DNA from 3 places in the Streptomyces sp. NBC_01255 genome. Region 1 is predicted to be linked to each of the others. Evidence: predicted binding sites of a transcription regulator. Region 1 holds the regulator's gene; each other region holds the start of a gene.
The links. The regulator HrcA, encoded in region 1, represses chaperone genes, less so after heat shock. The targets are predictions, from matches to a motif close to TTNGCACTCNGNNNNNCNGAGTGCNAA.
Positions count from the first base shown of each region.

Region 2: the regulator HrcA is predicted to act here: its motif matches at 2,706-2,732, upstream of groL (chaperonin GroEL).
Region 3: the regulator HrcA is predicted to act here: its motif matches at 4,218-4,244, upstream of groES (co-chaperone GroES).

Region 1 is NZ_CP108474.1:5,841,305-5,851,873, forward strand. It holds gene OG357_RS26415 (DUF3097 domain-containing protein) at 1-553, opposite strand, end outside; gene OG357_RS26420 (MBL fold metallo-hydrolase) at 564-1,292, opposite strand; gene hrcA (heat-inducible transcriptional repressor HrcA) at 1,449-2,468, shown strand; gene dnaJ (molecular chaperone DnaJ) at 2,469-3,605, shown strand; gene OG357_RS26435 (nitronate monooxygenase) at 3,773-4,855, shown strand; gene OG357_RS26440 (16S rRNA (uracil(1498)-N(3))-methyltransferase) at 4,852-5,595, shown strand; gene OG357_RS26445 (hypothetical protein) at 5,592-5,957, opposite strand; gene OG357_RS26450 (ATP-binding protein) at 6,052-7,368, shown strand; gene OG357_RS26455 (tetratricopeptide repeat protein) at 7,365-8,459, shown strand; gene OG357_RS26460 (histidine triad nucleotide-binding protein) at 8,546-8,905, shown strand; gene OG357_RS26465 (ribonuclease Z) at 8,909-9,811, shown strand; gene OG357_RS26470 (adenosine deaminase) at 9,822-10,569, shown strand, end outside.
Region 2 is NZ_CP108474.1:3,922,310-3,932,878, reverse strand. It holds gene OG357_RS17345 (glucosyl-3-phosphoglycerate synthase) at 1-53, opposite strand, end outside; SAM riboswitch class I at 213-359, shown strand; gene thrC (threonine synthase) at 377-1,663, shown strand; gene OG357_RS17335 (MoaD/ThiS family protein) at 1,677-1,955, shown strand; gene OG357_RS17330 (cold-shock protein) at 2,365-2,568, shown strand; gene groL (chaperonin GroEL) at 2,900-4,522, shown strand; gene OG357_RS17320 (hypothetical protein) at 4,636-6,360, opposite strand; gene OG357_RS17315 (hypothetical protein) at 6,350-7,966, opposite strand; gene OG357_RS17310 (SRPBCC domain-containing protein) at 8,168-8,638, shown strand; gene OG357_RS17305 (class I SAM-dependent methyltransferase) at 8,640-9,395, opposite strand; gene OG357_RS17300 (transporter substrate-binding domain-containing protein) at 9,610-10,350, opposite strand; gene OG357_RS17295 (aldo/keto reductase) at 10,355-10,569, opposite strand, start outside.
Region 3 is NZ_CP108474.1:3,490,548-3,501,116, reverse strand. It holds gene OG357_RS15220 (hypothetical protein) at 1-469, opposite strand, end outside; gene OG357_RS15215 (hypothetical protein) at 466-1,116, opposite strand; gene OG357_RS15210 (THUMP-like domain-containing protein) at 1,166-2,356, opposite strand; gene OG357_RS15205 (polysaccharide deacetylase family protein) at 2,486-3,424, shown strand; gene OG357_RS15200 (hypothetical protein) at 3,421-3,699, shown strand; gene OG357_RS15195 (DUF6234 family protein) at 3,708-4,136, opposite strand; gene groES (co-chaperone GroES) at 4,389-4,697, shown strand; gene groL (chaperonin GroEL) at 4,809-6,437, shown strand; gene OG357_RS15180 (ester cyclase) at 6,534-7,232, opposite strand; gene OG357_RS15175 (hypothetical protein) at 7,280-10,569, shown strand, end outside.

The DNA.
Region 1 (10,569 bases):
CGTCCGGGGACGTGACGGTCGCCGCGATCCTTGATTCCTTCGAGCCCGGGACCAGGTGGTCCACCAGGACGCCCAGGCGGGCGTCCGGGGCCGGGGCGAACTCCGCCACGATCGACGGCAGGTCGTCGATGCCTTCGAGGTACTCGACGACCACGCCCTCGATCCGGAGGTCGTCGCCCCAGACCCGTTCGACGAGTTCGGCGTCGTGCCGGCCCTCCACGTAGATCCGGCCCGCCCGCGCCACGCGCGCCCGCGCGCCCGGGACGGCGACCGAGCCGGAGGCCGTACGGGTGGGGCGTACCGGCGCGGCGGCGGTCGGGCGGACCAGGGTGACCACCCGGCCCTCCAGGAGGAAGCCGCGTGGCTCCATCGGGAAGACCCGGTGTTTGCCGAAGCGGTCCTCCAGGGTCACCGTGCCCGCCTCGCAGCGGATCACCGCCCCGCAGAAGCCCGTGGTGACCTCTTCGACGACCAGGTCGTGGTCGGCCGGGATCTCCGGGACGGGCGCCGAGCGCTTCCAAGCGGGCGTCAGGTCCGGGTCGTAGCTGCGCATTCGGGCGACGTTATGCGACCGAGAAGCGGCGTGCCAGTTCCTCGCGCTGGCGTCGTACGAACGTGGCGTCCACCACCGCTCCGTGACCCGGCACGTACAGCGCTTCCTCGCCGCCGAGCGACAGCAGCCGGTCCAGCGCGTCCGGCCAGCGGGACGGGATCGCGTCCGGTCCGGCCTGCGGCTCGCCCGACTCCTCCACCAGGTCCCCGCAGAAGACGACCTCGCGCTCGCCGGGGACGCAGAGCGCCAGGTCGTGGCCGGTGTGGCCCGGGCCGACGTTCGCCAGGAGCACCTGCCGGCCGCCCAGGTCGAGCGTCCACTCGCCGGAGACCACGTGCCGCGGGGCCACCAGGACGTCGGCGGCCTCCGTCGCCGCCCGCTCGTCGACCCCTTGTCGTACGGCGTCCCCGCGCAGGTCCTCCCGGTCCCGTTCCCGGCCCAGCAGCTCGTCCACGCCCACCGCGCCGAAGACCTCCGCGCCCGCGAAGGCGGCGGTGCCGAAGACATGGTCGAAGTGCGGGTGGCTCAGTGCGATGTGCGTCACTCTTCGGCCGTCCGTCAACGCCGCGATCTGCGCCCGCAGCTCGGCCCCCTCCGCGAGCGTCGAGCCCGTGTCGTAGAGCAGGACCGCCTTCGCGCCCACCACCAGGCCCACCGTGGCGTCCCAGCCGGGCAGCCGGCGCCTGCCCACTCCGTCCGCCAACCGCTCCCACCCGTACGCTTCCCAATCGATGTCCATGGGGCGACGCTAACCGGTGCGCCCCCGCCTCCTTGCCAGGAGCGTTGTCCGCCGCCGTACACTGGCCGGGGGATTGCTGGCACTCGGGCAGGGTGAGTGCCAAAACCGGAGCAACCGGAGCATCCGGAACGACGACGACAGCTGGAGGTGCGCACGATGCTCAGCGAACGCAGACTCGAGGTCTTGCGCGCCATCGTCCAGGACTACGTCGGGACGGAGGAGCCGGTCGGCTCGAAGGCGCTCACCGAGCGCCACAAGCTCGGCGTCTCGCCCGCCACGGTCCGCAACGACATGGCCGTGCTGGAGGAGGAGGGCTACATCGCCCAGCCTCACACCAGTGCCGGGCGCATCCCGACCGACAAGGGCTACCGGCTCTTCGTCGACCGGCTGGCCGGCGTCAAGCCGCTGTCGACGCCCGAGCGGCGCGCGATCCACAACTTCCTGGACGGTGCGGTCGATCTCGACGACGTCGTCGGGCGTACGGTCCGGCTGCTGGCTCAGCTGACCCGTCAGGTCGCCGTCGTCCAGTACCCCTCGCTGACCCGCTCGACCGTCCGTCACGTGGAGCTGCTCGCGCTGGCCCCGGCCCGCCTGATGCTTGTGCTCATCACGGACACCGGCCGCGTCGAGCAGCGCGTCATCGACTGTCCCGCGCCGTTCGGCGAGACCTCCCTCGCCGACCTGCGGGCCCGGCTCAACAGCCGGGTGGTCGGCCGCCGGTTCGCCGACGTGCCGCAGCTGGTGCAGGACCTCCCCGAGTCCTTCGAGGAGCTCGAGGACCGCGCCACGGTCTCGACCGTGCTCGCGACCCTCCTCGAATCGCTCGTGGAGGAGCACGAGGAGCGGCTGATGATCGGCGGAACCGCCAATCTCACCCGCTTCGGACCCGACTTCCCCTTGATGATCAGGCCCGTCCTGGAAGCCCTGGAGGAGCAGGTCGTGCTCCTCAAGCTGCTGGGCGAGGCCAAGGAATCGGGCATGACCGTACGCATCGGGCACGAGAACGCCCACGAGGGGCTGAGCTCCACCTCGGTCGTCTCGGTCGGCTACGGTTCGGGCGGCGAAGCAGTCGCCAAACTCGGCGTGGTCGGACCGACCCGCATGGACTACCCCGGAACGATGGGAGCGGTACGCGCAGTGGCACGTTACGTCGGACAGATCCTGGCGGAGTCGTAAGTGGCCACGGACTACTACGCCGTACTCGGCGTGCGCCGCGACGCTTCCCAGGACGAGATCAAGAAGGCTTTCCGGAGGCTCGCGCGCGAGCTGCACCCGGACGTCAATCCCGATCCGAAGACGCAGGAACGCTTCAAGGAGATCAACGCCGCCTACGAGGTCCTCTCGGACCCGCAGAAGAAGCAGGTCTACGACCTCGGCGGCGACCCGCTCTCGGCCTCCGGCGGCGGCGCGGGCGGCTTCGGGGCCGGTGGCTTCGGCAACTTCTCCGACATCATGGACGCCTTCTTCGGCACGGCCTCGCAGCGCGGACCGCGCTCGCGGACCCGCCGCGGCCAGGACGCCATGATCCGCCTGGAGATCGACCTCAACGAGGCGGCCTTCGGCACCACCAAGGACATCCAGGTCGACACGGCCGTCGTCTGCACCACCTGTTCGGGTGAGGGTGCCGCGCCCGGCACCTCCGCGCAGACGTGTGACATGTGCCGCGGCCGCGGTGAGGTCTCCCAGGTCACCCGGTCCTTCCTGGGCCAGGTCATGACCTCCCGGCCCTGCCCGCAGTGCCAGGGCTTCGGCACCGTCGTCCCGACCCCGTGCCCCGAGTGCGCGGGCGACGGCCGGGTCCGGTCCCGTCGCACCCTCACGGTCAAGATCCCGGCCGGTGTCGACAACGGCACCCGGATCCAGCTCGCCGGCGAGGGCGAGGTCGGCCCCGGCGGCGGCCCGGCCGGTGACCTGTACGTCGAGATCCACGAGATCCCGCACGACACGTTCCAGCGGCGCGGCGACGACCTGCACTGCACGGTGACCATCCCGATGACGGCGGGCGCGCTCGGCACGAAGGTGCCGCTGCAGACCCTCGACGGCATCGAGGAGATCGACATCCGTCCGGGCACGCAGTCCGGCCAGTCGGTTCCGCTGCACGGCCGCGGCGTCACGCACCTGCGGGGCAACGGCCGGGGCGACCTGATCGTGCACGTCGAGGTGCAGACCCCCGGAAAGCTCGACGCGGAGCAGGAGCGGCTCCTGCGCGAGCTGGCCAAGCTGCGCGGCGAGGAGCGGCCCACCGGGCAGTTCCAGCCGGGCCAGCAGGGGCTGTTCTCGCGCCTGAAGGACGCCTTCAACGGGCGGACCTGACCGGACGGCATCGTGAGGGAAGGGGCGGGACGGCGACGAGCTGTTCCGCCCCTTCCCTCTTCCTGAGGTTCCGGAGATTCCTGAGGTTCCTGAGGTTCCGGAAGCCCGCCTTCCGTGACCTGACGTACCGATTCGGCCCGCCGGGGCCGTCATGAAACGATGCCCGTATGTCCACCACCGCACTGAACGATCTCTTTCGGTATCCGATCGTGCAGGCCCCCATGGCGGGTGGCGCTTCCTGTCCCGAGCTCGTCGGAGCCGTCTGCGAGGCCGGTGCGCTCGGCTTCCTGGCCGGCGGGTACAAGACGGCCGGAGGCCTGTACCAGGAGATCAAGCAGGTGCGCGGGCTCACCGCGCGCCCCTTCGGCGTCAACCTCTTCATGCCGCAGGTCGGCCCGCACGCCGATCCCGCCGCCGTCGAGGTCTACCGGCACCAGCTCGCCGGCGAGGCGACCTGGTACGAGACCTCCCTCGGGGAGGCCGACGACTGCCGCGACGACGGCCACGACGCCAAGATGGCGATCCTCCTGGACGACCCGGTCCGCGTCGTCTCCTTCACCTTTGGCTGTCCCCCGCCCGAGACGCTCGCCGCCTTCGCCCGTGCCGGAACGTTCACGCTCGTCACCGTCACCTCCGCCGAGGACGCCGTCGCAGCCGAGCGGGCCGGTGCCGACGCCGTCTGCGTCCAGGGCGTCGAGGCCGGCGGCCACCAGGGCACGTACCGCGACGACCCGCAGGACGACGACACTCCGGGGACCGGGCTCCTCGCCCTCGTCACCCAGGTCCGCGAGAGCGTCGCGCTGCCGATCGTCGCCACCGGCGGGATCATGCGCGGCGCGCAGATCGCCGCCGCCCTCGCCGCCGGGGCCGACGCCGCCCAGCTCGGCACCGCCTTCCTCGGCTGCCCCGAGTCCGGCGCGCACCCGCTGCACAAGCGGGCCCTGACGGATCCGCTCTTCACCCGGACCGCCTTCACCCGGGCCTTCTCCGGGCGTCCGGCGCGCGGGCTCGTCAACCGCTTCATGCGCGAGCACGGGCCGTACGCCCCCGCCGCCTACCCCGAGGTCCACCACCTCACCGCCCCGCTCCGCAAGGCCGCCGCCGCCTCCGGCGACGCCCAGGGCATGGCCCTGTGGGCCGGACAGGGCCACCGTCTCGCCCGCGAACTCCCCGCCGGGCAGCTCGTCGAGGTCCTGGCCGCCGAACTCGACACCGCACTCTCCGACCTGGCTCACAGGAGCGCTTCATGACCGCACCCGTCTTCGTCGTCGACGCCGTCCCCGGCCCCGGGAGCTTCCTCCTGGACGGTTCCGAGGGCCGGCACGCCGTCTCCGTGAAGCGGCTCCGGGAGGGCGAGGAGCTCGTCCTCGCCGACGGCCGGGGGCGCTGGGCCGAGTGCGTGGTGCTGGCCGCCGAGGGCAAGGACCAGCTGACCGTGCGGGTCGACGAGGTGCACGAGGACCCCGCGGAGGAGCCGCGGATCACGGTCGTGCAGGCGCTGCCCAAGGGCGACCGGGGCGAACTCGCCGTCGAGACCATGACGGAGACCGGGGTCGACGCGATCGTGCCCTGGGCCGCGTCCCGCTGCATCACCCAGTGGAAGGGCGACCGGGGTCTCAAGGCGCTCGCCAAGTGGCGTTCCACCGCGCGCGAGGCGGGCAAGCAGTCGCGCCGCACCCGTTTCCCCGAGGTCGCCGACCTGATGACGACCAAGCAGCTCGCCGCCCTCCTCGCGGCCGCCGACTTCGCCGCCGTCCTGCACGAGGACCGTGCGCATCCGTCCGGTGCGCTGGCCACCGCCGAACTGCCCGCGAAGGGTTCGATCGTGCTGATCGTCGGCCCCGAGGGCGGAGTCTCCCCGGACGAGCTCGCGGCCTTCGAGGCGGCCGGCGCGAAGCCGTACCGGCTGGGCCGCAGCGTCCTGCGCACCTCCACGGCGGGTACGGCGGCGACGGCCCTCGTCCTGGGGCGCACCGGCCGCTGGAGCTAAGCGGAAGGGGGTTCGGTCGCCGTGAGCGTGTCGAAGAGCGGCCAGCCGTCCTCCTCCCACTGCCCGTGTGCGGTGGGGACGAGGTCCCGGGTCAGGGCCTCTTCGAGGAAACGGCGCACCACACCCGGCTCGTTGAGGTTGAGCCAGCCCCCTCCGACGGCGGCCACCTCGCCCAGGCCCATCGGATAGCCCGCCACGATCCGGCCCGGCCCGTCCCGGAAGACCAGGCGGAGCTGGGCGTGCCGGGTCTCGGCGCGGCGCAGGGTGAGGACCGTACGGCAGTCGGGGTGGCGGTGGCGGACATTCCAGAGCCACACCGTGCCGTCCACCGTCAGCTTGCGCAGCGCGCCGTCGCGTCTCATCCGGCGCAGTGTACGGACGGCCTTCCTGCCCGGACGGCCTTTTTTGCCGGAACCCGGTGGACGGCTGCCCCGGGGGGCTTCATAGGGTGGCCGCATGGCCGACGAGTCCCCTCTGATCCGCAGTCTGCGCACCGCCGTTGCCGCCGCCCCCGGTGACGTACCCCTGCGCCTCCACTTCGCCGAGCTGCTCCTTTCCGAGGGGCGCAACGAGGAGGCCGTCGCGGAGGCAGCGGTCGCCCTCCAGCACGCGCCCGGGGACGCGGACGCCCGCGCGCTGATGATGCGGGCGATGGGCATGCCCCCGGCCGCGGCGCCTGCCCCGGCTCCGGCTCCGGCTCCGGCTCCGGTGCAGCCTCCCGCCGCCGAGCAGCCCGCACCCGAAGCACCCGAGGCCCCCGCCCCTGGCAACGCCCCCTCCTTCGACTGGGACGCCGCCGAGCAGCAGGTCCAGGACCTCGTCGGCCCCCGCTTCCTGGAGGACCCGCAGGCCGACGGCGGTGACGGGCCCGCCGGGGACGCCGCCGCCTGGGACGTGGACGCCCCCGGCTCCGTACGCCTCGCCGACGTCGGCGGCATGGAGGAGGTCAAGGACCGCCTGGAGGCCGCCTTCCTCGCCCCCATGCGCAACCCCGAACTGCGCAGGCTGTACGGCAAGTCGCTGCGCGGCGGACTGCTCCTGTACGGGCCGCCCGGCTGCGGCAAGACCTTCATCGCCCGGGCCGTCGCGGGCGAGCTCGGCGCGAACTTCCTCACCGTCTCGCTCTCCGACGTCCTCGACATGTGGATCGGGGCCTCCGAGAAGAACATCCACGACATCTTCGAGACGGCCCGCCGCCAGGCCCCCTGCGTCGTCTTCCTCGACGAGTTGGACGCCCTCGGCGCCAAGCGTTCCCGCACCCACCACAGCGGTCTGCGCAACGTCGTCAACCAGCTCCTCACCGAGCTCGACGGCATCGCGAGCGGCGCCGGCAACGAAGGCGTCTTCGTGCTCGCCGCCACCAACGTGCCCTGGGACGTGGACATCGCGCTCCGCCGCCCCGGCCGCCTCGACCGCACGCTCCTCGTGCTGCCGCCCGACGCCGCCGCCCGGGAGGCGATCCTCCGCTACCACCTGCGCGAGCGCCCCATCGAGGCCGTCGACCTCGGCAAGCTCGTCAAGGTCACCGAGGACTTCTCCGGCGCCGACCTCGCCCACCTCTGCGAGACCGCCGCCGAGGCCGCGCTCCTCGACTCCGCCCGCAGCGGCTCCGTACGCCTGATCACGACGAAGGATCTGCTCGGCGCGGCCAAGCAGATCAAGCCGTCCACGGAGCCGTGGTTCGCCGCCGCCCGGAACGTCGCCATGTTCGCCAACGAGGGCGGGCTCTACGACGACCTTCTCGCCTACCTGAAGCGGAAGCGCAAGCTGTGACCACTCCGACCGCGCTCCTGCGCGCCGAGGCGCTGTACGACACCGGACGGTACGAGCAGGCCGGGGCGCTCGTCGCCCAGCACCTGGCGACCGACCCGGAGGACGCCGACGCCCTCGTCCTGCTCGCCCGCTGCCACCACCGGGCCGGCGACGCCCCGGCCGCCCTGGCCGCGGTGGACCAGGCGCTGGGCGCCCGGCCCGAGCTGCTCATGGGCTGGCTGATGCGCGTCCAGATCCTGCTGGCCCTGAAGCGGTTCCCGGAGGCCGAGACCACGGCCCGGCGGGCCGTCGGGATCGCCCCGCAGTACTGGGGCAGTCATTACGCGCTCGGCACCGCCCTCGCCGAGCACGCCGAACACGCCCGCAGCCGGGGCCGCGCGGTCGAGGCGTACGAGGCGGCGCGGGCCGCCGTCGCCCTCGGCCCCGAGGAGGACGCGGCGCACTTCCTGGTGGGCCTGACCGCCCAGCGCCGGGGCGACCACGCCACCGCGCAGCGGGCGTACGAGACGGCCCTGCGGCTCAACCCGCAGAGCAGCGAGGCCCACAACAACCTCTCGCTGCTGCGGCTGCGGCGCCGCTGGTTCCGGCGCGGGGCCTGGACGCAGGCCGCCGAGGGCTTCGTGGCCTCCGCCGCGCTCGACCTCGACGACCGCAAGGCCCGCTACAACCTGGAGGCCATGGCCTGGAACACCGCGGCCGGGGCCCGCTGGGTGGCCCTGCTCGGCTTCGTGGCCTCCGCCGTCGCCATCGCCTGGATCCCCGGCCGCGCGACCTGGGCCGACGCGGCCGGCCCGCTGCTGGTCGGCCTGGCCGTGCTCGTGGGCGCCTGGACGGGATGGGGCGTGTGGATGGCCCGTAGGGTGCCGCCCCGGCTGCGCCGCCCCATGCTCCTCGTGGCGCGCAACTGCCGGCCGGTGCTGTTCATGGCCGGGGCCGTCGGGCTCCTCGGCCTCTACTCGCTCGCCGCGCTCGCCCTGTGGTCCTTCGACTCGGGCGTGGTGGGCGGGCTCGGCACGCCGCTGTTCTGGGCGGTGATCATCACGTACTGGGTGAGCCGCTCGGCCCTGAACCGCCGCGCGCCGAAGGACTGACCGGGGAGCGGGTCCTGTCGGTGGCGGCGGATAGCATTCCCGTCGTACCGACGTGTATCGACCGACAAGGCGAGGAGGCCCAGGCCATGGCCGGAGAGCCGCAGAGCGACTGCCTGTTCTGCAAGATCGCGGAAGGGGAGGTGCCGGCGACGATCGTGCGCGAGACCGAGACGACCCTCGCGTTCCGCGACATCAACCCGCAGGCGCCCACGCACATCCTCGTCATCCCGCGGCTCCACTACCCGGACGCCGCGTCCCTGGCCGCCGCCGCGCCGTCCGTCGCCGCCGACATACTGCGGGAGGCGGGAGAGATCGCCGCGCAGGAGAAGATCGACGGCCACGGCTTCCGGATCGTCTTCAACACCGGCACCGGCGCCGGTCAGACCGTCTTCCACGCCCACGCGCACGTGCTGGGCGGCCGCGGTCTCAACTGGCCGCCCGGATAACCCGTGTCCGTACGCGAACTGGTCGTCCTCGGGACCGCCAGCCAGGTCCCGACCCGGCACCGCAACCACAACGGCTATCTGCTGCGCTGGGACGGCCAGGGCATCCTCTTCGACCCCGGCGAGGGCACCCAGCGCCAGATGCTGCGCGCCGGGGTCGCGGCGCACGACCTCGACCGGATCTGCGTCACGCACTTCCACGGCGACCACTCGCTGGGCCTGGCCGGGGTGATCCAGCGGATCAACCTCGACCAGGTCCCGCACCCGGTCACCGCCCACTACCCGGCGAGCGGGCAGCACTTCTTCGAGCGGCTGCGGTACGCCACGGCCTACCGCGAGACGGTGAAGCTGACCGAGGGGCCCGTCGCCGCCGACGGGCCGCTCGCGGTCACCGAGGCGTACACCCTCGACGCGCGCAGGCTGTCGCACCCCGTCGAGTCGTACGGCTACCGGATCATCGAGCCCGACGGGCGCCGGATCCTGCCCGAGCGGCTCGCCGCGCACGGCATCAAGGGGCCCGACGTGGGCCGGATCCAGCGCGACGGCGTGCTCGGCGGCGTGACGCTCGACGAGGTCAGCGAGGTCCGGCGCGGGCAGCGCTTCGCCTTCGTCATGGACACCCGCCTCTGCGACGGGGTGCACGCGCTCGCCGAGGGCGCCGACATGCTCGTCATCGAGTCGACCTTCCTCGACGAGGACGTCCGGCTCGCCACCGACCACGGCCATCTGACGGCCGGACAGGCCGCGGCGGTCGCGCGGGACGCGGGCGTACGGCACCTCGTCCTGACCCACTTCTCCCAGCGCTACAGCGACCCGGCCGAGTTCGAGCGGCAGGCGCGGGCGGCCGGCTTCGACGGCGAACTGAGCATTGCCCAGGACCTCATGCGGGTCCCCGTACCGAAGAGATAGAGCACCACCCATGCCCCTCCCCACAGCCCTTCCCAAGGCCGAACTCCACCTCCACATCGAAGGCACCCTCGAACCCGAGCTGGCCTTCGCGCTCGCCGCGCGCAACGGCGTCACCCTGCCGTACGCGGACACCACCGCGCTGCGCGAGGCGTACGAGTTCAGCGACCTCCAGTCCTTCCTGGACCTCTACTACGGCCTGATGGCGGTCCTGCGCACCGCCGAGGACTTCACGGAGCTCGCCGACGCCTATCTGGAGCGGGCCGCGGGCCAGGGCGTCCGGCACGCCGAGATCTTCTTCGACCCGCAGGCGCACACCGCCCGCGGAGTCCCGATCGGCACCGTGATCGAGGGCCTCGGGGCCGCCCTCGACCGGGCCGGGGAGCGGTACGGGATCTCGACCCGGCTCATCATGTGCTTCCTGCGCGACGAGTCCGCCGAGTCGGCGATGGCCACCCTGGAGGCGGCGAAGCCGTACCTGCACCGGATCACCGGCGTCGGCCTGGACTCGGCGGAGGTCGGCCACCCGCCGGCGAAGTTCCGCGAGGTGTACGAGGAGGCCGCCCGGCTCGGGCTGCGGCGTGTCGCGCACGCGGGCGAGGAGGGCCCCGCGGAGTACGTCCGCGAGGCCCTGGACGTCCTCGGTGTGGAGCGCGTCGACCACGGGCTGCGCTGCATGGAGGACCCGGAGCTCGTCGACCGGCTGGCCCGCGAGCGGGTGCCGCTCACGCTCTGCCCCCTGTCGAACGTCCGGCTCCGCG
Region 2 (10,569 bases), 1.9 Mb from region 1:
TCAGCCACGGACCAGGACCGCCGGTCCAGCCAGCGCTCCACCTCTTCCAGCACGTGATCTCCATCTCGCGGTACGGACGGCCCGTCCAAGCGCCGGGGCCTTCGGTTACAGTCTTGAACAACGCGGATGCCCGATGCACGTCGGGGTGCCGCCCGCGTCGGAGCGCAGGAACGAAGCCCGCAAGGACTTCACCGCACTTCACAATCGAATACCGCTCATCCAGAGGGGCAGAGGGAAACGGCCCGTTGAAGCCCCGGCAACCCTCCAGTCGGTTCGTCTCGTCCTCCAGCGAGGCCCCCGGCTAGGGAAGGTGCCAAATCCGTCTCATGACGAAAAGTTCGTCATGGGAAAGATGAGGAGAAAGGGCCTCGCCTCCATGGCTGTACAGACTGTCGCCTCTGCCACCACCGTCGACCTCGGTCCCGCTTCAGGGCTTTCCTGTCGCGAATGCGGTGAAGTCTTCGCCCTCGGTCCGATCTTCGCCTGCGAACTCTGTTTCGGACCGCTCGAAGTCGCGTACGACCTCCCCACCGGTGACCCCGAGGCGCTGCGCAAGCAGATCGAGGCCGGCCCCGCCAACATCTGGCGCTACGCCCCTCTGCTGCCCGTCCCGGCCGACGTCGCCGAGAAGCCGAACCTGAACCCGGGCTGGACCAAGCTCGTCCAGGCCGACAACCTCGCCCGCGAGATCGGTGTCGCCCCCGGCAAGCTCTTCGTCAAGGACGACTCGGGCAACCCGACCCACTCCTTCAAGGACCGGGTCGTCGCGCAGGCCCTCGAGGCCGCCCGCGCCTTCGGCTTCACCACGCTCTCCTGCTCCTCCACCGGCAACCTGGCCGGCGCCGTCGGCGCCGCCGCCGCCCGCGCCGGCTTCCGCTCCTGCGTCTTCATCCCGCACGACCTGGAGCAGGGCAAGGTCGTCATGGCCGCCGTCTACGGCGGTGACCTCGTCGCCATCGAGGGCAACTACGACGACGTCAACCGCTTCTGCTCGGAGCTCATCGGCGACCCGCTCGGCGAGGGCTGGGGCTTCGTCAACGTCAACCTCCGCCCGTACTACGGCGAGGGCTCCAAGACGCTCGCGTACGAGATCTGCGAGCAGCTCGGCTGGGTCATCCCCGACCAGCTCGTCATCCCGATCGCGTCCGGCTCGCAGCTCACCAAGATCGACAAGGGTCTGCAGGAGCTCATCAAGCTGGGCCTCGTCGAGGACAAGCCGTACAAGATCTTCGGCGCCCAGGCCGAGGGCTGCTCCCCGGTCTCCGCCGCCTTCAAGGCCGGCCATGACGTCGTCCGCCCGCAGAAGCCGAACACGATCGCCAAGTCGCTCGCGATCGGCAACCCGGCCGACGGCCCGTACGTCCTCGACATCGCCCGCCGCACCGGCGGCGCCGTGGAGGACGTGAACGACGAGCAGGTCGTGGACGCGATCAAGCTGCTCGCACAGACCGAGGGCATCTTCGCCGAGACCGCGGGCGGTGTGACCGTCGGCGTCACGAAGAAGCTCGTCGAGGCGGGGCTGATCGACCCGGAGCTCACCACCGTCGTGCTGAACACCGGCGACGGCCTCAAGACCCTGGACGCCGTGGCCGAGGGCTCGCAGGCGACCGCCACCATCCGCCCGAGCCTGGACGCGTTCCGCGCCGCGGGCCTGGCCCTCTGAGAGGTACGAAGACATGGCCGTGAACGTCCGCATCCCCACCATCCTCCGCACCTACACGGGCGGGCAGTCCGAGGTCCCGGCCGAGGGCGCGACCCTCGCCGAGGTCATCGCGGACCTGGAGAAGAACCACACCGGCATCGCCGCCCGCGTCCTGGACGACCAGGGCAAGCTGCGCCGCTTCGTCAACGTGTACGTGAACGACGACGACGTGCGCTTCGAGCAGGGCCTGGAGACGGCCACCCCGGCCGGCGCGGGCGTCTCGATCATCCCGGCCGTCGCCGGAGGCTGCTGACCCCTCGGCTGACGCATCGTCTGTCCCGTCTTTCTTGAATTGCCCCTTCCGCGACATAAAGCGGAGGGGGCAATTCTGCATGGTTAAGCGGGGTAGAGTTGGGGAAGTCCCCTCCGCTGCTCATGCCGGACGCATATGAGAATGCGTCCTTGCGCGTCAGGAAGCAGCCAAAGTGCATGTGCGTTGTGTACGTTCTGCGCGTTTTGCCGGGCCCGACTTGCCCCGGAACTCCAGGGATTCTCCCTAATTCCCCTTTCCGCCATGCCCAGAATTCTCGCTCGAATGACCTGTTGCAGAGGGCAGTTGGGCAGATACATTCAGCGGCGGTCGACGCGTTCCGGCGCAGGGTCTGACCCCGGGTCCGCGAAGTGCGGTTCCCGCGCAAGGGCCAGTAATAGGGGAGTTAGGCATGGCTCAGGGCACCGTCAAGTGGTTCAACGCGGAGAAGGGCTACGGCTTCATCGCGGTCGACGGTGGTGCGGATGTTTTCGTCCACTACAGCGCGATCCAGATGGATGGCTACCGCAGCCTCGAAGAGGGGCAGCGGGTCGAGTTCGAGATTTCGCAGGGCCAGAAGGGTCCGCAGGCGGACATGGTCAAGCTCGCCGTCTGAGCGCGGCGCGATCGGCCACCGACGCAACGCCGTCGAGGGGCCCGCATCCCCCAGGGGAAGCGGGCCCCTCACGCGTTTCCGGACCCGTGCCGCACCTGTGCCGACCCGTGTCAGGACTGCCCGAAACCCGAGAGTCGCTTGCACTCTCCTAGGGCGAGTGCTAATCATTGGCGTTAGCACTCGGAAGGTGAGAGTGCTACGAGGATCGGGCAGACGAGGTCGCCGACCGGGTGGGGCAGGGAACCACACGGAACACGCGGAGGCCGTCCGTCGCGGGCGTCGGCGCGGTCCTGGAGCGTTATCCACCCCATGTCCGGGAGGACCACTTCACATGGCCAAGATCATCGCGTTCGACGAGGAGGCCCGGCGCGGTCTCGAGCGCGGCATGAACCAGCTCGCTGACGCCGTCAAGGTCACCCTCGGCCCCAAGGGTCGCAACGTCGTCCTCGAGAAGAAGTGGGGCGCCCCCACGATCACCAACGATGGTGTCTCCATCGCCAAGGAGATCGAGCTCGAGGACCCGTACGAGAAGATCGGCGCCGAGCTGGTCAAGGAAGTCGCCAAGAAGACGGACGACGTCGCCGGCGACGGTACGACCACCGCCACCGTTCTCGCCCAGGCGCTCGTCCGCGAGGGCCTCCGCAACGTCGCCGCCGGTGCCAACCCCATGGCCCTCAAGCGCGGCATCGAGAAGGCCGTCGAGGCCGTCTCCGGTGCGCTCCTCGAGCAGGCGAAGGATGTCGAGACCAAGGAGCAGATCGCTTCGACGGCCTCCATCTCCGCCGCCGACACCCAGATCGGCGAGCTCATCGCCGAGGCGATGGACAAGGTCGGCAAGGAAGGCGTCATCACCGTCGAGGAGTCCCAGACCTTCGGTCTGGAGCTGGAGCTCACCGAGGGTATGCGCTTCGACAAGGGCTACATCTCGGCGTACTTCGCCACCGACATGGAGCGCATGGAGGCGTCGCTCGACGACCCCTACCTCCTGATCGTCAACTCCAAGATCTCCTCCGTGAAGGACCTGCTCCCGCTCCTGGAGAAGGTCATGCAGTCGGGCAAGCCCCTGCTGATCATCGCCGAGGACGTCGAGGGCGAGGCCCTGTCGACCCTGGTCGTCAACAAGATCCGCGGCACCTTCAAGTCCGTCGCGGTCAAGGCCCCGGGCTTCGGCGACCGTCGCAAGGCCATGCTGAACGACATCGCCATCCTCACCGGCGGCACGGTCATCTCCGAGGAGGTCGGCCTCAAGCTGGAGAACGCGGGCCTCGACCTGCTGGGCCGCGCCCGCAAGGTCGTCATCACCAAGGACGAGACCACCATCGTCGACGGTGCCGGTGACAGCGAGCAGGTCGCCGGTCGCGTGAACCAGATCCGCGCCGAGATCGAGAACTCGGACAGCGACTACGACCGCGAGAAGCTGCAGGAGCGCCTGGCGAAGCTCGCCGGCGGTGTTGCGGTCATCAAGGCCGGTGCCGCGACCGAGGTCGAGCTCAAGGAGCGCAAGCACCGCATCGAGGACGCCGTTCGCAACGCGAAGGCGGCCGTCGAGGAGGGCATCGTCGCCGGCGGCGGCGTCGCCCTGGTGCAGGCCGATGGCGTCTTCGACAAGCTCGAGCTCGAGGGTGACGAGGCCACCGGTGCCGACATCGTCCGCAAGGCGCTCGACGCTCCGCTGAAGCAGATCGCCGTCAACGCCGGCCTCGAGGGCGGCGTCGTGTCGGAGAAGGTCCGCAACCTGCCCGTCGGCCACGGCCTGAACGCCGCGACCAACGAGTACGTCGACCTCATCGCCGAGGGCATCATCGACCCGGCGAAGGTCACGCGCTCCGCGCTGCAGAACGCCGCGTCGATCGCCGCGCTGTTCCTCACCACCGAGGCCGTCATCGCCGACAAGCCGGAGAAGGCGTCCGCGCCGGCCGGCGGCGGCATGCCGGGCGGTGACATGGACTTCTGATCCTCCGGGATCGGTGGTTCATCGCAGTACCGCAGTACTGCTGAACGTGACCGAGGGCGGCACTCCCCGACTGGGGGGTGCCGCCCTCGGGCGTTGTCACGGGAATCGGTGGGTCAGCGCACGTCGACGTAGTCGCCGCCGGCCGCGGCCGGGGTGTTGAAGTGCCTGCTGTCGCCGTAGTGGCGGATGCGCCAGGTGCCGTCCCCGGTGGCCTTCGCCTTCAGGGAGACGTTGCCGCTCGCGTTCGACCGGCCGGTCGCCATCTGCTTCCAGGTCGTGCTGCCCCGCGGCTGGAACTGCAGGACGACCGGAGCGTTTCCGTACGCCCGCCAGGCCCAGTCCGCGTAGTGCTGGAGGCCGCCGGTGACCGTCACGTACCCGCCCTTGGCGACCGGCTCGGGGCCGGCGTTCAGGGAGACGATCCGGGTGTCGAGACGGGTGAGCCGGAACGACGGAGTGACGGACTCGGCGAACTGGTCGGTGGTGAGGTGCCGGACGCGGAACCAACCGCCCTTGCTCGCCGCGGAGAGCGTGAAGTCGTTGAAGTAGGCCGAGTTCACGCTCGCCCAGGCGATCGCCTTCCAGTCGCGGCCGACGAGCTGCTCCAGCCGGACGAACTGGGACGTCTCGAAGTTCGGTTCCGGCACGTACCGGGCGCGGAAGGTGCCGGAGACCGTGACCCGGCCGTCGGCGGAGAGCCCGTACGTACGGAGGTCGGTGCGGGACTCCAGCGGGATGGCCAGCGCGCCGTGAAGATCCGGGAAGCTTACGTACCGGTCGGGGGATTCGACGAACCAGTTGCCCGACTCCTTGCCCGCGATGGCGACGAGCCGGGCGGTGAACCGGCCGTCCGTGCCGGTCCGGACGACGGCGCTCGGGCCCGTTCCGTAGGTGGGGCCGCCGAGCCGCACGCGGACCTGGTGGCCGGCGACCGGCGCGCCCGCCGCCGCCGGGTCGGTCATCCGGCCGCTGATGGTGACGGTCTGCCCGTTGAGCGCCCGCTTCTTGTCGGCGGTGGCGGTGACGGCCACCTTGCGTGACACGTAATCGGAGACGCTGAGGTAATCCGTCACGGTGCCGTGGATCTCGGGGGTGTCGGCGGTGACCGTCGTCCGGAAGTGGATGGCCGAGGTGCCGAGGTCCTCGCTGGAGATCGGGAACGGCGGCGACGTGAACCGGCCGGCCGCGTCGGTGACCGCCTGTTGTGCCGCGCTCCATGTCCCGTCCTGCGCCGGGCTGGTCCTCTCGATGGCGACCGGCCTGTCGGACAGCGTGACCCGGTCCCCGGAGCCGGGCTGGATGCCGACGACGGTGCCCGAGGGGCGGGCGTTGCGGTCGGCGTACGTGGGCTTGGTGGGGACGAGGGTGACCTCGGGACGGAGCCGGAAGTCGAGCTGTCCGGCGTCGGTGCGGGTCTGCTTGTTGCCGAGGGAGTCGGTGGCGGTGACGTCGATGGCGTACGTCCCGAGGGCCGGGATGCGCCCGCCGTCCTCGACGAGCTTCAACGTGGCGGCGTCCGCGAGCCGGAAGAGGTTGGCGGCGCTCGGGTCCCAGGGGTCGGGGACCACAGGGAGCGTCGGGATGTCGACGAGGACCGTGGAGCCCTGCCGGACCGTGGCCGAGACCTTGGTGATCCTGGCGTTCGGGGCGTCGGTCCAGGCGGTCACCTGGAAGATGCCGCGCTGGGCGTCGTCGGTGACGGCCCGGCCGATGCCGACGAGCGTGGCGGCGTGGGCGGCGGGCGCGGCCGTGACCGTCAGGGTCCCGGCGGCGAGCGCGGCGGCGGCCAGGCCCGCCGTCAGGGAGCGCCTGCAGGAGGCGGAGAGATCAGCGCGCATCGATGTACTTCGCATTCGTCTCGCTGTAGAAGTAGCTGCCCGTGGTGTTGAGGTACAGCGCCCAGGAGCCGTCGCCGTACGCGGTGGCGCGGTAGCTGAACCGGCCGTTGGCGTCGGTGGTGATGCCCTGGTTGACCCAGTACCACTGGCTCTCGCCCTTGGGCTTGTAGACCAGGGTCACCTTGGTGCCGGGGAGCGGCTTCCAGAGGCCGCCGACCTTGCGCTGGACGGTGCCGGAGACCGTCATCTTCCCGTTCACCGTGGGCTGCGTGGGGCTGACGCCGAAGGCGGAGAAGCGGGTGGGCGTGCGGGCCCGCTTCAGGGACGTACTCCCCTTGGCGACCAGCTCGTTCGTCTCCGGGTGGTAGATCCGGTAGAGGGCGCTCTCGTAGCCCTGGGTGGTGAAGGTGTAGGAGCAGCCGCTGTCGGTCATGCCGGAGCGCAGGACGCGCCAGGTGGATCCGGCGTCGAAGGAGACCTGCAGGTGCACGGGCTGCCCGTTGCGGCAGTAGGCCGACCCGAACCCGCCCGTGGCGGTGAGCTTCCCGTGCTCGTCCAGGGTGATCGTGTGCGGGGAGTACGAGAACTGCTGCGGTACGGCGATGTCGCTCTTGGCGTACGGGCGGGAGTCGCCGAAGTACGGCGAGGGCCGCAGCGACGTGTACACGAAGTCGGTGCTGTACTGGGCCCGCGCGTTGAAGGAGAAGGTGCCGGTCGCGGAGGAGGTGGCGCTGCCGAGGACGTTCGTCGTGGCGGCACCGTAGGACTGTTCCCCGGTCGCGACGACGGGGGCGCCGGCGAAGCGCTTCCAGCCGGTCGGCGTGTACCGCTCCACGTGCCCGGTGACCCGCACGTCCGTACCGGCGCGCACGCGGTACTTGTTCACGTCGGCGCTGATCCGGTAGAGGAGTGTCTCGACGCCCAGGGACGGGACGTAGGCCGCGTTGTTCGGGTCGTTGACGGTGCCGGCGGTGACCACGGTCGCGCTGCCGGACACCCAGCCGTTCGGGGTCAGCGTCACGGAGAAGCTGCCGTCCGTGCGGGTCGTGGCGCTGGAGTTCACGACCCCGCCGGTGCCGTCCAGCGAGGTGAGGGTGATCGCCACCTTGGTGCCGCCGGGCGCGGCGGTGCGGGCGCCGGTGGCGGGGTTCCAGAGGGTCGTCTTTCCGGAGAGGACGGCCTGGCGCTGGTCGTAGCTGGTGCTGGTGCGGTTCCAGGACACGTCGGTGACGCCGATGTGCGGCCGGTAGCTGTAGGTGCCGCCGGTCGACTGCTGGGTGGTCCCGCCGGGCAGCCGGTAGTCGACGCGTACCGGGTAGTCGCCGAGGGCGGTGCCCTGCGGGAGCGCGAAGGGCGCGTCGGTCTCCCAGTCGACGTTGTCCGTGGTGAGCGCCTCCGTGGAGGCGAGGACGGCGGCGCCGGGGGCGGTGGAGGCCAGGACGCTGACCTTGATCCAGAGCGCGTTGGCGGGCAGTTTCAGGCGGTAGCGCCCGTCGTCCAGCGTCATGCCGGACAGGCTCGTCGCATCCGCGTGCGCGGCCGGGGCGTGGATGACGGCGGGCACGATGACACCCGCCGAGAGAGCGAAGACGGCTGCGGCACGCACAAGGGCGTGCGGAAGCCTGCGCGTTGAGCGCGGCAAAGGGACCCCCCACAGGTCTGTGATGGCGGCGTCGCCGTGATTCGGGGCGGCCGCGTGGCAGAACTTTAGCGCTCACCTGTTGAACGTGTTCACTCCCTTTACGGAAGTGGCTGTGGGGGCGCACCGGAGTGATGCTGGAAGGGACACCGTGGAAGGGCCGAGCCCATGGTCACCCTGCTGACGACACCCGCCGACCGTGAACTGGTCATCACCCGGACCTTCGATGCTCCGCCGGGCCGGCTGTGGGAGGCCTGGACGCGCCCCGAGCACGTACGCGAGTGGTACGGCGCCTCCGGGCTGACGACGACGGTCGTCGACGTGGACCTGCGGGTGGGCGGCGCCTGGCGGTGGGGCCAGACCGCCCCGGACGGCCAGGAGATCGTCTTCTCCGGCACGTACGAGGAGATCGTCCCGGCGGAGCGGCTCGACTACACGGAGGTCTTCGAGCAGATGCCGGACACGGCCCCGGTCCGTGTCACCCTCACCTTCGACGCGACCCCGCACGGCGGCACGGCCCTGACCAGCACCTCTCTCTGGCCCTCGAACGAGATCAGGGACCAGGCGCTGGCGGCGGGCATGGAGGCGGGCGTACGCGAACAGTACGACCGCCTCGCGGACCACGTCCGGACGATGTGAGTCAGGGGTTACGGAAGAGCGCCGTCCAGAGGAAGGGTTCGCCGAAGTGCGCGGAGGCGGCGGGTTCGTCGCGCATGCGGCGGACGTCGATCTCCGCCAGGTCGGCGAAGAGCGCACGCAACTCCACGTCCGTGTAGGCGAGTCCGCCGTCCAGCTTGCCCTGCCGGTAGAAGTCGGCGTCCGGCAGCTCCGAGCCCATGCCGCCCTCCCCGGCGGCGAACGCGGTGAGCGCGAAGTGCCCGCCGGGCGCGAGGACGCGGTCGAGGAGCGCGAGGTAGCTGACGCGGCGGTGCGGGGGCAGGTGGTGGAAGCAGCCGGAGTCGTAGACGAGGTCGTACGGGCCGTCCAGGACGTCCGGTTCGTGTGCGGCGAAGGCGTCGCCGCACACGAAGCGCACGCTCTCCGCCGCGCCGGCCTCGCGGGCGCGTTCCTCTGCCCAGCGGATCGCGGTGGCGGAGAGGTCGACGGCGTCCACCTCGTACCCGAGCGACGCGAGGTACAGGCTGTTCCGCCCGGGCCCGCACCCGAGGTCGAGCACCCGCCCGCCGGCCGGGAGCAGGCCCCGCTCGACGTACGACACCAGGTTCTCGTCGGGCTTCGCGACGAAGAACGGCACCGGCTTGTCCCGGTCGGCGTAGAACCCGTCCCACCAGTCGGCGCCGCCCTCGGTCCACCGGTCGGCACCGGGCGCGAACAGCCCGTCGAGCAGGCGCAGTACGTCCTCGACGGTACGGATGTCACGGTTGTTCAGGTCCATGCGGATCCCCCTCCGAATCGATCTCCAGGATAAGGGGTGGAGGGGTAAAAGCCCAGGTCAGAGGTGGTGTGCGGGTCCGCTGCGCGGGCCGTGCGCGGCCGTTGGGCGGCCGCGTGGACCCCCGGACCGGATCCGGTGCGCGAACCCCTGCGGGCCCTCCCTCAGGCCCGGGACGAGGCCTTTCCGGAGCCTGCCGGGAAGGGTTTCCGCGCCACTACGCGGGCGGGGCCAGGAGCGCCGGATCCTGGCTCGCGCGGCGCAGGGAGGCGGCGACGAAGCCGTTCGCCTTCAGCTCCTCGACGGTGTCGCGGAGGAACGCGACGGTCTCGGGCCGGCGGCCGACGGTCGTCCCGACGGCCTGCCGGATCTCCATGAACCGCCCTTCGAGCAGCCGGACTTCCGGATGCGCGGCGGCGTACGCGGCCATCGGCTGCCGGATGCCCGCGCCGGCCTCAAGACCCTCGGCGCGGAACACGTCGACGCCCTCGTCGCCGCGCACGACGGTCGCGTGGGCGAGGGAGCGGGAGAGGAACAGGTCGTACGCGGAGCCCTGCTTGACGCCGATCCGGACACCCGGGGCGTCCACCTCCGCGACCGTGCTGATCGCCGAGTCGCGCGGCACGGCGTACGCGCCCTCGATGACGACGTACGGGGGCGTGAACGCGACCTCCTTCTCGCGCGCCGGATCGACCGCCAGGAAGCAGAGGTCCGCCCGGCCGTCCGCCATCGCCCCGAACGACTTCCGTGCCGCGTCGAAGCAGAGGAGCTCGACGGGCAGCCCGAGCCGCGCGCCGAACTCCCGCGCGAGGTCGACCGTGATCCCGGAGGGGGCGTCGGGCGTGCCCTGCGCGAGGACCGGGTTCCCGAGGTTGACGGACGCACGCAGGGTGCCGGTGGGCGCCAGGTCGGCGGCGGTGCGCGGGGAGGGTGCGGTGTGGCCGGGTGTGGTCGTCATGGGGTCACTTTGCCTGAGGTGTGCGGTGCAGGTCGTTCAGGAGGGTCAGGTCCTCGGGGGTCAGGCGGAGGGCGCCCGCCTCGACGTTGGCGGCGAGGTGGGCGGGGTCGCCGGTGCCGGGGATGGCGAGCAGGTGGGGGCCCTGGTGGAGGGTCCAGGCGATGCGGACCTGGGCGGGGGTCGCCCCGTGGGCCTTCGCGACGGCGAGGACCTCGGGAC
Region 3 (10,569 bases), 2.4 Mb from region 1:
TGCGCAGGTCGAGGGCGTCGGACGGGAGGCCGAGCCAGTCGTCGCGGACGACGGTGGCGCGGGACTGGAATTGCGAGCAGTCCGACTCCCACGTGAAGAAGGTGAGTTCGAGCGTTCTGGCGTCCAGCCAGCGGGCCGGCTCGACGCCCCAGTCGGGGTCGGCGAAGTCGACGCGGTGGCCCGTGCCGGGTTCGAAGAGGGTGAGGCCGCCCTCGCGCTGGTATGCGTCGCCGTTGTTGAGGCCGATGGACAGCAGCGGGAGCGTGGGGTGGAAGTCGATCGCCTCGGCGGCCAACGGGAACGTCAGGAGGTGTGCGCAGGAGAGGTCGGCGGCGCGGTAGACGGCCACCCGGCTCTGGTGGTACCCGATCGAACTGGCCGCGATCCACTGCTCGTCGGCGCTGACGATCACCTGGGAGGCGTTCCCGAACACCTCGGGGAAGGGCTCGTCGTGGAAGATCGCATTCATGCGTGGTGCTCCGTCATGTGGGTGAACGTGGTGCGGGTGATGACGGCCAGGGTCTCCGGGGTCGCCTGCGGTGCGAGCTTCCGGAAGGACGCGGCGAAGGCCGCCGACTCGGTGCAGAGCGTGCGCGCCTCCAGCGCCTGGGTGAGGCGGGGGACCACCTCGTAGGAGCAGTACGGGTGCTCGCCCTCGATGTACGCCCACATGCTCTCCTCGTACGAGGCGTACTCGCCGTCGTACGCCCAGCCGTCCAGCGACATCAGCAGCGGGAACTGCGCCTTCACCTCCCACGCGGCGAGCGGCACGTCCTCGTACGTGGCGTGCCCCTGGCGGTCCGCGAGCCGCAGCAGCATCGCGAGCCCGGTCATGAACGCGGGCACGCTCTTCGCCCCGGCGGCCGCGCGCCAGGCGCGGCGGTCCGCCTCCGGGCAGGTGGCGAAGAAGTCCTCGCTGAACGCGGTGGCCATGTAGTCGAGCTGGGAGGCGAGGGTCTGCGAGCTGTGCCGCCAGGAGGGGTCCCAGTACTCCGTCCGCGTGACGCGGTCGAACCGCAGGACCTCCCACTCCAGCGGGTCGGGTCCGCCGGCGGCCAGTCCGACGAGGTGCGCGAGCGGCCCCGTGGTGAACATGCCTTCCGGATGCAGCGCCATGATCTCTCCCCCGTTCGGATCGTGCCGCTTGCGGCTTACGGCACCCTGGTCACCGGCCTCCGCCCGCCGGGCGGCCGATCAGCATCGTCGGGGCTCCCGCGACCCGAGTGAGCAGCACCGTCGCGGAGTTGGGGCCCTTCGGCTTCACCTTCCGCCGGATCTCCTCGGGTTCGACCGCCGAACCGCGCTTCTTCACGGTCAGCGTCCCGACCTCGCGCTCCCGGAGCAGCGCCTTCAGCTTCTTGAGGTTGAAGGGGAGTTCGTCGGTGATCTCGTAGGCGGCGGCGTACGGCGTGGGGACGAGCTCGTCCGCCGTGACGTAGGCGATCGTCTCGTCGATCAGGCCGCCCGAGAGGTCCTCCGCGACCTCGGCGACGAGGTGCGCGCGGATGACGGCGCCGTCCGGCTCGTACAGGTAGCGGCCGACCGGCCGGACCGCCGGGTCGGGCAGCCCCCGGCCGACGATCCCGGCGCCCGAGGGCAGCAGCGTGGCGCGGCGGGCGCCCGGCTCCGTACCGAACCAGAGCACGGCCTCCTTCACGTCCCCGCCGTCCGAGATCCACTCGGCCTCGGCCTCCGCCGGGACGGCCTCGTGCGGGATGCCGGGTGCCACCTTCAGGGCGGCGTGCGGGGCCCTGCGGGCCGCTTCGACGGCCCAGGAGAGCGGCGGGGAGTACGCCTCGGGGTCGAAGATCCTGCCCCGGCCGCCGCGCCGCGCCGGGTCGACGAAGACCGCGTCGTACGGGCTCGTGTCGATCTCCGTCACATCGGCCTCGCGGACCTCGACGAGCCCGGCGAGGCCGAGGGCCTCGGCGTTGGCGCGGGCCACCTCGGCGGTGAGCGGGTCGCGGTCGACGGCGAGGACGGAGATCCCGGCGCGGGCCAGGGCGATCGCGTCGCCGCCGATCCCGGAGCAGAGGTCCGCGACGCTGCCGACGCCGAGCGCCTTGAGCCGGGCCGCCCGGTACGTGCCGACCGAGGCGCGGGTCGACTGCTCGACGCCGTTGGGCGTGAAGTACATCCGGTACGCGTCCTCGGCGCCGAACTTGGCCACCGCGCGCTGGCGCAGCCGGGCCTGGCCGACCGCCGACGTGACGAGCTCTGCGGGGTGGTCGCGGCGGAGCCGGGAGACGACCGCCAGCTCCTGGGCGGGGTCGTAGTCGCGCAGGGCGGCGAGCAGGGCCTGCCCCTCGGGGGTGAGCAGGGCGGTGAAGTGGGCGAGGTCGGTCACCCGTCCCATTGTGGGCCCTGCGGCGCTGTGGGCCGGCCGGGGGACGGTGGCGCCGTACGGCGGTGTCGTGGTCCGGACGGGGCGTCAGCACTGACAGGATGCGGCGCCATACCGCTTGTACGACAAGAGGAAGAATTCATGGTGATCAGCGCGCACCCTGTCCGGCGGACCCTCGGGGCCGCTCTCGTCGTCGCAGCCCTCGCCTCCGCCGCCACGGCCTGCTCCGGCGCGGGCCCCGCCGAACCGGAGCGCCGCGCGCCCGCCCCCGCCCCCGCCCCCGGGCAGCAGGGGCAGGCGCAGGCCCCGGGGTCGGCCGGGGCGCTCAGCGCGTACGTCGAGAAGGTCCGCAAGCAGAAGGCCGCCCGCGCGCTCGCCGCCAAGAAGTGGGGCCTCGCCCGGCCCCCGCTCGACGCGCCCGCCCCGCCGAAGGTCAAACCGAAGATCACCACGCGCAAGGGATTCGAGACGGACGGCGAGGGGCTGCCGCCCGTCTTCACGACCGTGCCGACCAAGCAGAAGGTCGTCTTCCTGACGATCGACGACGGCGCGGAGAAGGACCCCGAGCTGCTGCGGATGATGAAGGACCTCCGGATCCCCTACAGCGCCTTCCTCAGCGACTACGTCGTCAAGGACGACTACGGGTACTTCGCGAGGATGCAGAAGTCGCAGGAGGGCGGGGTCTCCCTGCACAACCACACCCTCAACCACCGCTACCTGCCCGGGCTCTCGTACAAGCAGCAGAAGCGCGAGATCTGCGGGATGCAGGACGTCATCGAGAAACGATTCGGCAAGCGGCCCCCGCTCTTCCGCCCGCCGTACGGCAACTACAACGAGGACACGCTGCGCGCCGCGAAGACCTGCGGGATCAAGGCGGTCCCGCTGTGGGCGTCAGAGGCGTTCCCGGACCACATGGAGTGGCGCGAGTGGGACCGGGACCTGCACCCCGGCGACATCGTGCTCACCCACTTCCGGGGCAAGGGCGACTGGAAGGGCACGATGCCCGACATGATCCGGAGGGTGATGAACGTGATCACGGCCAAGGGGTACGCGGTCGCGAAGCTCGAGGACTACGTGTGAGCGGGCTCTGTGCGAGACGGCTCCGTACGAGCGGCCTCCGTGCGAGACAACTCCGTACGAGCGGCCTCCGTGCGAGCGGCCTCCGTACGAGACGGCTCCGTGCGGCCGTCGCCGGCGCGGCGCTGGCCGGCGCGCTGCTCGCCGTCTCCGGCTGCGCCTCGTCGGTCGACCCGATCGAGCGGCTGGGGCGGAAGGCGGCGGAACGGATGGCCACGCCGGACGCGACGACCGTGGCGGAAGGAACGGCGGCCCGGATCTCCGGCCACGCCGACTGACCCGGGGGTCACCCTCCCGGGCACTCGCAGGGCCCGCCCCCGCTGCGGCACACGCACTGTGCTTCGGACGGGGTCGCCGGGGCCGTCGGCCCCGGCGTCGCGGGGTGCGCCCGCGCCCACTCCTGTATCCCGAAGGCCAGCGTGCCGATGCCGAGCAGCGCCGCGGCCAGGAACTGGCCCCCTGCCGTCCAGGACCAGCCGCCGCGCAGCATCGCCCAGGCGAGCAGCAGGACGCCGCCGGTGATCGCTCCGAAGACGAGTACCGGCACCCAGTCCACCGGGGGCGGTCCCGCAGGCGCCGGACCGTAGCTGTCGGCCCACCCGCGCATGCCCAGGGTGAAGGCGGCGATCAGGACGAGCACGCCCTCCAGGACGAGGAGCAGGATCCCGAACAGGATGTCGCCGGCCGTGCGTACCGGAGGGGGAGGGGTCGTCATGGCCGCACCCTCGTCCGGAACCGGAGGGTCCGTCACGGCGTTGCCCATACCGAGACCAGAACGACGCGCGACGGCATGGAATTGGCACTCCGCTTGACCGAGTGCTAATCGCGGTCATAGTCTCGGCTCTGGCACTCCCCACTGGAGAGTGCCAACACAGCGACAGGCAGGTCCGGCACCCGCGACGACGGATCCACCTGGTCGCCACCTCAGACAGTTGACCCCGTAATCTCCGAAGGGGGAGGTCGGATCGTGACGACCACCAGCTCCAAGGTTGCCATCAAGCCGCTCGAGGACCGCATTGTGGTCCAGCCGCTCGACGCCGAGCAGACCACCGCCTCTGGCCTGGTCATCCCGGACACCGCGAAGGAGAAGCCCCAGGAGGGTGCTGTCCTCGCCGTGGGCCCGGGCCGCTTCGAGAACGGCGAGCGTCTTCCGCTCGACGTTCAGGTCGGCGACATCGTGCTCTACAGCAAGTACGGCGGCACCGAGGTGAAGTACAACGGCGAGGAGTTCCTCGTCCTCTCGGCTCGCGACGTGCTCGCGATCATCGAGAAGTAATTCACCGAAGTATCCGAAGTGGATGCTTTGAGCTGCGCCCCTTGACCCCGCACAGGGCGTCCGGGGGCGCAGTTCGTTTCCATACGATTCCGAGAGGGCTGAACCGCTCCCATGGCGAAGATCCTGAAGTTCGACGAGGACGCCCGTCGCGCCCTTGAGCGCGGCGTCAACAAGCTTGCCGACACGGTGAAGGTGACGATCGGCCCCAAGGGCCGCAACGTCGTCATCGACAAGAAGTTCGGCGCCCCCACCATCACCAACGACGGTGTCACGATCGCCCGCGAGGTCGAGATCGACGACCCGTTCGAGAACCTCGGCGCCCAGCTGGTGAAGGAGGTGGCGACCAAGACCAACGACATCGCGGGTGACGGCACCACCACCGCCACCGTGCTCGCCCAGGCCCTGGTCCGCGAGGGTCTGCGCAACGTCGCCGCCGGCGCCTCCCCGGCCGCCCTGAAGAAGGGCATCGACGCCGCCGTCAAGGCCGTCTCCGAGGAGCTCCTCGCCACCGCGCGCCCGATCGAGGACAAGTCCGACATCGCCGCCGTCGCCGCGCTCTCCGCGCAGGACCAGCAGGTCGGCGAGCTCATCGCCGAGGCGATGGACAAGGTCGGCAAGGACGGTGTCATCACCGTCGAGGAGTCCAACACCTTCGGCCTGGAGCTCGACTTCACCGAGGGCATGGCCTTCGACAAGGGCTACCTGTCCCCGTACATGGTCACCGACCAGGAGCGTATGGAGGCCGTCCTCGACGACCCGTACATCCTGATCAACCAGGGCAAGATCTCCTCGATCCAGGACCTGCTGCCGATCCTGGAGAAGGTCATCCAGGCCGGCGCCAGCAAGCCGCTGCTGATCATCGCCGAGGACGTCGAGGGCGAGGCCCTGTCGACCCTGGTCGTGAACAAGATCCGTGGCACCTTCAACGCCGTGGCCGTCAAGGCCCCGGGCTTCGGCGACCGCCGCAAGGCGATGCTTGGCGACATGGCGACGCTGACCGGCGCCACCGTCATCGCCGAGGAGGTCGGCCTCAAGCTCGACCAGGCCGGCCTGGACGTGCTGGGCACCGCCCGTCGCGTGACGATCACCAAGGACGACACCACCATCGTCGAGGGCGGCGGCAACGCCGACGAGCTCGCGGGTCGCGTCAACCAGATCAAGGCCGAGATCGAGTCCACGGACTCCGACTGGGACCGCGAGAAGCTCCAGGAGCGCCTCGCGAAGCTGGCCGGCGGCGTGTGCGTGATCAAGGTCGGCGCCGCCACCGAGGTGGAGCTGAAGGAGAAGAAGCACCGTCTGGAGGACGCCATCTCCGCGACCCGCGCCGCGGTCGAGGAGGGCATCGTCTCCGGTGGTGGCTCCGCTCTGGTCCACGCCGTCAAGGTCCTCGAGGGCAACCTCGGCAAGACCGGCGACGAGGCCACGGGTGTCGCGGTCGTCCGCCGCGCCGCCGTCGAGCCGCTGCGCTGGATCGCCGAGAACGCCGGCCTCGAGGGCTACGTCATCACCTCGAAGGTGGCGGAGCTCGACAAGGGCCAGGGCTTCAACGCCGCGACCGGCGAGTACGGCGACCTGGTCAAGGCCGGCGTCATCGACCCGGTGAAGGTGACGCGCTCCGCCCTGGAGAACGCCGCCTCGATCGCCTCCCTCCTCCTCACCACCGAGACCCTCGTGGTGGAGAAGAAGGAAGAGGAGCCGGCGGACGCGGGCCACGGCCACGGCCACGGTCACTCCCACTGAGGCGTGTCTGAGGCGCGTCGTCACTGACCGCCACTGATCACCGAGGCCCGGTGCCCCCGTCGCGGGGGCATCGGGCCTCGTGATTTCCTCAGGAGGTCATCCCTCCACCGCGCCGAGCTGCCCCATGAGCCCGAGCAGGTCGTACTGCCACCACCCCTCGACGATCTTCCCGTCGTCCCGGAAGCGGTGGATGACCGTGCCGGTCATGGTCACGTCCATGCCGGACGGCTGGAGCCCCATGAAGTCCCCGGTGTGGCTGCCCTTCCAGGTCCAGCGGGTGCAGACCCGGTCGCCCTCGGCGATCTGGTCGTCGATGGCGAAGGTGAAGTCGAAGCCGCGCCGCCACATCTCCACCTCGCGCCGGACGGCGTCCATGCCGATGACGTCCTGCTCGTTGGTCGGATCGTGGTCGTGGTATCCCTCTGCCATCACCTCGTCGAGCAGTGCGAGCTCCGGCTCCCGCGCCATCATCTCCATGAGGTGCCGGGCGTTGGTTTTGTACAGCGCCTCGTCCCGGACCACGTCCAGGTCGGTGAAGGTCGGCATCTCGTCACAGAGCGCGACCATCTCGCGGAAGATCCGGTCGGTCTCGGGGAGCTGCGAATTGCGCATGGCCACGTCGTACGAGGGGAACTCGACGATCTCCACGATGTGGGAGGCGTCCGAACGGTCCTTGCCGACCATGCTGTGGGTCGCGGTCCGTTTGCCCTCGGTCTGCTCGACCCACTGGTCCATGAGCCGGTTCAGGTCGTCCACCCGACTCGTCTTGCAGTCGATTATCTGTACGAAGGTCATGGCGCCTCCCGGGCCCCGGTAGGACCCTTCCAGTCTAGGTTGGACGCATGGAGCGGGCAGGGGGAGAACGGCCGGTCACGGTCACCAACGGTTCGGGCGTCGTCGTGATCGGCGACGGCAACCGGATCGGGTCACCGGAAGCGCCGGCGGTCCGGTCCGCGTACCGGGAGCAGGTCCGCCGCATCGCGCCCGCGGAACTAGTCGACCGCGAAGCCGAACTCGCCGAGCTCGCGGCCTTCTGCCTGGCCGACTCCGGCCCCGCGTACGCCTGGTGGCGGGCGGAGGCCTGGGCCGGCAAGACCGCGCTGCTCTCCTGGTTCGCCCTCGACCCACCCCCAGGGGTGCGGATCGTCCCCTTCTTCATCACGGCCCGCCTCGGCGCCCAGAACGACGTCGCCGCGTACGTGGACGTCGTCCTGGAGCAGCTGGCGGAACTGGCGGGGGAAGGCCTCCCAGCGCTCCTGACGGCCGCCACCCGCGAGGCCCACCTGTTACGCCTGTACGCCTCGGCCGCCGCAGCCTGCGCCGCGCGCGGCGAGCGCCTGGTCCTCCTCGTAGACGGTCTGGACGAGGACCGGGGCGTGACGACGGGCCCGGACGCCCACTCGATCGCGAGCCTGCTGCCGTACGACCTCCGGGTGATCGTCTCCGGCCGCCTGAACCCGCCCCTCCCGGCCGACGTCCCGGACGACCACCCGCTCCGGGACCCCGCGGCCGTACGGATCCTCTCCCCGTCCCCGAAGGCGCGGGCGATCCGGGCGGAGGCGGAGCGGGAGCTGAAGCGGCTCCTGGAGGCCGGCGGACTCCCGTACGAGCTCCTGGGCCTGCTGACCGCCGCCGGCGGCGGCCTGACGGCGGACGACCTCGCGGAACTGACGGGCGAGGTCCCGTACCGGGTGAAGGACGTGCTGCGCACGGGGCCGGGGCGGACGTTCGCGGTACGCGGCGAGGCGTACCTCCTCGCGCACGAGGAACTGGTGGTCGGCGCCCGGGACATGCTGGGCCGTCGCGTGCTGGGTCAGCGGCGGGCGACGCTGCACGCCTGGGCGGAGGAATGGCGTGCCGGGGGCTGGCCGGACGGCACCCCGGACTACCTGCTGCACGGCTACTTCCCGATGCTGCGGACGGCCGGAGACCTGGACCGGATGCTGGCCTGCGCCCTCGACGAGGTGCGGCACGACCGGCTCCAGGAGGAGACCGGTGGTGTGGCCGAGGCGCTGGCGGAGGTCCGGGCGACGGGCGAGGCGGTCCTCGAACACGGCGACCGGGCAGGGCTCGTGGCGACGATGCTGCGGCTCGGGTTCCGGCGCGGCGAGCTGACGCGGCGCGCCGGTGACATCCCGGTCGAGCTGGCGGCGGCGTGGGCGGCGGCGGGACGGATCGACCGGGCGACGGCCCTCGTCCGGAGCGAGGGCCGCCTGGAGACGGTGCACGGGCTGTGCGCGGTCGCGTGCAGGCTCCTGGAGGCGGGGGACCGATCGACCGCCGACGAGCTGGTGACGGAGGCCGAGGGGCTCGTCCTGGCCGAGGGGAACCGCTCCGACCAGGAGTTGCTGACGCGATACCTGGTGCCGGCCCTCCTCACGCTCGGCGAGCTGGACCGCGCCGAGCGGCGCGTGCGCGCCGTGGAGAGCGACATGGAACGGGGGCGTCTGCTGCCGCCCCTCCTCGACGCGCTCTGCGCGGCCGGACAGTACGAGCGGGCCGTCGCGCTCACCGAAGAGCGGAACTTCCTGCTTCGGGTCGCGGCCGTGGCGCGGGTGGCCGGGGCGCTGGCCGCGGCGGACCGCGCCGGGGAGGCCGAGCAGCTGGTGCGCGAGGCGGTCGCCCGTGACCCGCACGTAGCGGTCGCGCTGCTCCTCGACGGTTCGCGGGCCCTGCGGGCGGCCGGCCACGAGGAGCGGGCGGACGTGCTCCGCTCCGAGGCGCTGGCGGCCATCGGCGCGGCGCCGAGCGACCACTGGCTGTTCGAGACGGTGCGGGCGCTGGCCGCCACGGGCGAGTTCGAGCACCTCGACCGCTGGTCCCGGGAGCAGTTTCCGGGGCCGCAGACCGGCCGGTGGGGCAGGGAGTACGCCGAGGCCGGTGCCTGGGACCGGGCCCGGAAGGCCGCCGCCGAGATGCCCGGAGCGACCGGTGAGTGGATCCTCCGCCAGGTCGCCGACGGGCTCGTCGAGGCCGGGCATCTCGACGAGGCGGAGGCGGTGATGGAGCAGTCGGAGTCCCTGGCCACGGTGCAGCTGCGGCTCAAGCTCGGGAAGGCGCGGCTGCGCGCGGGCGATCTCGAAGGGGCGGGTGCGGTCGTCGACCGCCTTGCCGGGGAGTGGCACGCGGACCTGCTGGCCGCGTACGCGCGGGCGCTCTGCCACGCGGGCCGCCGGGAGCGGACGCAGGCCCTGCTCGACGGTGGTCGGAAGGGGGCCGTGGTGAGGGTGGGGATCGCGGACGCGCTCCTCGACGCGGGCGACCCGGAAGCGGCGAGGGAGTTGCTCGTCGCGGCGGAACGGACACTGCGGGCACCCGGTCCCGAAGCGTCCGCCGAGGCGCTCCTGGGGGTGGTGCGGGAGCTGGCGGGGGTGGGCAGGACGGAGGAGGCGCGGTCCCTGCTCGCCGTGGCCGAACGCAACGGGGCGGACGAAGCTCTCGGGTTCGTGTCCGCTCTGGTGGCGGTGGGCGAGGTGGACCGTGCGGAGGAACTGGCCGCGGGCTGGGCCCCCTGGACGGAGACGGTGATCGGGGCCCGCCTGGCGGAGGGCGACTTCGACGCGGTGGTCCGCCTGGCCCGGAACGGCGGATTGAGCTCCGGGCGGAACCTGACGGTGGCCGTCCGCGGCCTGGCGGACGTGGGGGCGTGGGACCAGGCCGCGCTCCTGGGGCGGGAGGGCAGCTCGTACGACCAGGACCTGATGTCCTTGATCGTGGTGGCGGGGATGGCACGGGACGGACGGGCACACGAGGCGGCCCACCGGTTCGCGGGGGTGGGGACGTTTCGGACCGGCGGGGTCGGCGTCACCTTCCTGCCGGACCGTGTGCGCGCGCTGCTCGCCCTGGGGAGACGCGAGGAGGCGGTACGCCTGGTGGGGCTGGCGCGGGTGGAAGCGGCGCCATCGTCTCCGGCCACCCAGGCGCAGTACCTCGCCGAGGCCCTCGTCGTCCTCGGCGACTACGAGGAGGCGTGCCGCCATGCCCGGGAGACGGATCCCCGGAACGCCGAAGGCCTGCTGCTGTCCGTCGCCGGGGACCTCGTCAGAGAAGGCGCGCACGAAGAGGCGGCCCGGCTCCTCGCCGGACTGCACTTCTCCGGACTCCGGTGTGCCGCCGTCTACGCCGACCTGGC